Regions from separate parts of the Limnohabitans sp. TEGF004 genome, predicted to be linked through region 1. Evidence: predicted binding sites of a transcription regulator. Region 1 holds the regulator's gene; the other holds the start of a gene.
The links. The regulator LexA, encoded in region 1, represses DNA repair genes until DNA is damaged. The targets are predictions, from matches to a motif close to ACTGTATNNNNATACAGT.

Region 1 (2,202 bases):
GAGATTGCTGATGTATTGGGGCAGGCGGCGCATGGCAGCCATGATCAAAGCCCACGTCAGTTCGGCGGGCGCAATAGGTGAGCCCGAGCCTTCGGCCACGGCAATGCCGCGTTCAGTGCAAGCTGCCACATCCACGTGGCTACCGATCTTGCCGGTTTGAGAAATGAGTTTGAGCTTGGGAAGTTTGTCTAGCAACTGGCGATTGATGTGTGTGCGTTCACGGATCAACACCAGCACTTCGGCATCACGCAGTCTGACAGACAACTGGCCAACACCTTTGATGGTGTTGGTGTAAACCTTGGCTGGAAAGGCTTCTAATTTTGACGCACAAGCGAGCTTGCGCACGACATCTTGGTAGTCGTCGAGGATGACAATATTCATCCCCCGATTGTGCCTTGCAGCACGGGGCTTCACGCGTGGCGCGTGAGCCCGATTGCAAATATCAGTGACGGTTTTCTAGCTCGGCCAAACGGTCGAGTTCGGCACACACATCCGCCATGCGACCCGAGATGACCATGCGGCCAGCTTGGCTACGGCTGTGTTGGGCTTCCATCACGCGTGCAACGCGCAAAGGCAAAGGGCGACGGGTGCTTTGCAGGGCTTGTGCGGGCATGAAGCCGCGAACCACATTTTGCAGAGGATTGAGGAGGCGGTAAGCGCCAAAAAGTGCGAGGCTCATGGTCGTTCTTTCTTTACATCATCATGGTGTTACGGATCAGGCCAACGGCCAAACCTTCAATTTCAAAGGGCTCGCCAGGTTCGACCACAATGGTTTTGAAGTCGGGGTTTTCTGCGAGTAGCTCAATGTGGCTGGCGGTTTTGCGAAAGCGCTTAACAGTCACGTCTTCGCCCAAGCGGGCCACCACGATTTGGCCGTTTTTGGCGTCGCGTGTGGATTGCACAGCCAACAAGTCGCCGTCCATGATGCCTGCGTCGCGCATGGACATGCCGCGCACACGCAGCAAATAGTCGGGCTTGCGTTGGAACAAGCTGCTTTCTACAAAATAAGTTTGGTCCACATGCTCTTGCGCCAAGATGGGTGAGCCAGCAGCGACTCGGCCCACGAGCGGCAGAGAGAAGCCTGAGGGCGAAGCGCTGAAACTGCTTTCTTGGTAGCTGCGTTGGTTGCCACCCTTGAGGCGAATGCCGCGAGAGGTGCCGCTCACCAGTTCGATGGCGCCTTTACGGGCCAAGGCTTGCAAATGTTCTTCAGCGGCGTTGGCCGATTTGAAGCCAAGCTCTGCGGCAATTTCTGCACGAGTAGGGGGCGAACCGGTGTTGGCAATGGCAGACTGGATAAGCTCCAGAATCTGTTGCTGACGGGCGGTTAGTTTTGGCATTTCAATCATCGGTTCGACTCCTGCACAATGTGTGTCTTGCGGTGTGCAACTGTTTACACATCCAGTAACTGTATTTTTAACCAGCTTTTTGAGTTTGGCAAGCTATGAATGCAAAAAAAACTAAAAAAATCGTTGTTTTAGCCACAGGCGGGACGATTGCGGGCTTGGCAAGCGATGCCGCCAAGCCTCAAACCTACACGGCTGGCCAAGTGGCCGTGGCTGATTTATTGCAAGGCGTTGCCCATGATGGCGTTGAGCTGTTGAGCGAACAAGTGGCCCAAATCGACAGCAAAGACATGTCTTTTGCGGTGTGGCAAAGCCTGTTGGCTCGTGTGTCGCACTACTCAGAACAAGACGATGTGCAAGGCGTGGTCATCACCCACGGCACTGACACACTTGAAGAAACCGCCTACTTTTTGCAAGCCGTCTTGCAGCCCACCAAGCCCGTGGCCATCACCTGCGCCATGTTGCCCGCCAATGCGCCTGACAGCGATGGCCCCGGCAACCTCAAAGACGCTTTAACTTGGGTGCAACAGCCCGCGGCATCAGGTGTGTCGGTGGTGTGCGCAGGCCAAGTGCATGCGGGCAATGCTGTGCAAAAAAGTCATAGCCACCAGCGCAACCCATTCACCTCGCAAGCGGGTGTGATGCACCCCGCCGTGTTACGTGTGCCTAGCGTGGCGCAGGTGGTGGCTTGCCAGCACTGGCCGCGTGTGGAGCTGGTGTTCAACCATACAGGCGCCGATGGCCGCTTGGTACGCGCGCTGACGGCACACGATGCGCCGCAGGGTTGGGTGGTGGCTGGCACGGGCAATGGCACCTTGCACCACGACTTAGAAGCTGCTTTGCTGGACGCGCAAAA
Region 2 (2,202 bases), 380 kb from region 1:
TCATCATTCATAAGCTACTCGAATCATTTCGCGGCGTAACTTCTCTGAGTCACCCGGTTGTTTATGAACTTGGCGCAATCCGGCTGTATCAGTCCAGGCCAAAAAACCTTTAGTCAGATCACTTAGAACCATCAATCGCTCAGCGACAGAGTCTTCATCAAGTTTGAAAACACGTCCCGGCGATCCCTCACCATAAGCAACAGTCTCAAACGCTAATGAACTTAGACCTGCGTCTGTGTTTTCCCAAAAATCAAGAAGCGCGTATGCAAACATACCGTCATGCAAAGTTGCTTTGGATCCTCGGCGGAATGCATATTGCCCCTTATGGACTTCTTGCAGCAATCCAAGCTCACCTAATAGTGGCTCAGCAAAATCTTCAGGCGAACCACCCGCAAATCGAGGTGCATAGCTTCGTAAGCAAGTTTCGATATCACGCGACAAAGTTGACGCTGAAAGTTTGCGTTTTGGCTCTAGCTTTCTTGCGAAATCTGCTAGAGGAGCCTCAAGTTCTTGTCGAGTAAAAGTTGGGGCAGTTACTTGATTGAACAGCCAACGCCATGTTGTGGACCGAGCACCCCGTCCGGCCAATAACCAATGAGCAAGCCATGCCGATGTAGGGTTCTCTGCATACGGATCTAATCCGCTGTCATCCAAAATTTGGATTGCAATTGGCGATATGGAAAAACTGTCAGGATGTTCAGCAGACTCCCTGAAGACATCACACGCCAAAGCCCAATGACGGATCGAGCTAACCATGTTTTTACCAACACCAAAAGTCGCAATAGCACCTTCATCTGTGAAGATTGCCTTTGGCACCTGCATCGAGGAATCTGCCTTATCAAAGGCTTTTTTCAGCCACATTTGACGAAGCGGGAATGTCTCATGGCCTGAGAAGTGAGCACCGCTGCTCGACCTAGTTGTTTTACGCATAGGTTCATTTTAACGAGTAACTGGTGACTTTCACCAGTTTGAGTACATGCCCTCACAAATCAATTTAATGAGAATTTTGGAGGTTCAACAATACTGATACTGTACATGCAAACAGTACAAGTAACCTTCCCAACCCCTCTGCACTTGATGATTTCCAAATACGCCGAAACATACCTAAAGCTCTAATTGTTTTTATAAATCACTATATTAATTAATATATATCAATAATAAAGAATTAATTTATGAATTCAAAACAAATCATTCAACTAGCAAAAATCAAAAAGCAATTACAAAGAGCAAGACGTAATGTCGCAAACGGTAAAAAAGGGGCGAGAGACGTGGAAAGTAGGTGGCAAGGAAAACTTGTGATGTTTTACTTAAAAAACTTGTAGCACTTACCGTGGGTAGAGCCTTTGCTGACTGAGAAGCCATTTTTGAAGCTCAACGAGCATCAAAGTAGCCTGGGCAGCGTCTTGCATAGTCCGTTCGCAACTTAGGGTTGCACCTTCACTTCTATTGGCAATAGGTACATAGTTGGTGGGATCTCCATCAATTCGTTCGGGACCTGCGGAAACGGGGGACAAACTGTCTGCATTGGACTCGTAGTTGTCGAGCACCCGTTCAGCGACAACAGCACGGCTAGCCAACAAACTCGACTTCTTACGATAGTCATCTGAGATCTCCTTAGATATTTGGTTTTGAACTTGGGCCACATCGGCAGCGTGCTGCTCTTGCTTTGCTTGAGCGATTTGCACAGTTTGTTTCTCAGCATCCCACCGGCGCTGCAGACGGGATTGCCCCATCTGCAGACCTAGTAAAAACGCCATGAGAAGCAGCAGCCCCTTGAGTAGCAAAGATTTGTTTAGTTCCACTAAAACACGGATCCAGCTCATATCCCCTCCCCGTCCAACGAACCCAAGTTGTAGGTACCAATCAAACGGATCAGCTTGTCGGCATAGTCAGGATCAGTCGCGTATCCAGCCTTGAGGAGTGCTCGTGCAAAGGTCTGAGCCGACACACACAGGAAGCAGTCTTTGTAGCGAGGGTTACGCTTCAAGAATGCAGCATGGTCATCGACACTTGCTTGCCACGTCGGGTACTTGCGCCACTTAGCAGGCACAACGACCCACTGCCCTCGGATGAATTCCTTGGTGTCAAGCGTTACGGTTTCACCGCGCCACAAACTGTCGGCCTTGATCCCAAACAGGTTCTTGGCCGTTTTGGTGAGCCCTGATTCACCCCAGCCAGACTCGAGTGCCGCTTGGCTAACGG

Region 2: LINBF2_RS08310 (DUF4007 family protein) is a predicted target of LexA. The motif match lies at 1,029-1,046, and genes of this name have one in related genera.

Annotation. Positions count from the first base shown of each region.
Region 1 is NZ_AP027056.1:1,371,623-1,373,824, reverse strand. It holds gene LINBF2_RS06505 (D-2-hydroxyacid dehydrogenase family protein) at 1-381, opposite strand, end outside; gene LINBF2_RS06500 (hypothetical protein) at 443-679, opposite strand; gene lexA (transcriptional repressor LexA) at 693-1,349, opposite strand; gene LINBF2_RS06490 (asparaginase) at 1,445-2,202, shown strand, end outside.
Region 2 is NZ_AP027056.1:1,750,556-1,752,757, forward strand. It holds gene LINBF2_RS08305 (ATP-binding protein) at 1-11, opposite strand, end outside; gene LINBF2_RS08310 (DUF4007 family protein) at 4-930, opposite strand; gene LINBF2_RS08315 (hypothetical protein) at 1,173-1,322, shown strand; gene LINBF2_RS08320 (hypothetical protein) at 1,326-1,823, opposite strand; gene LINBF2_RS08325 (glycoside hydrolase family 73 protein) at 1,820-2,202, opposite strand, start outside.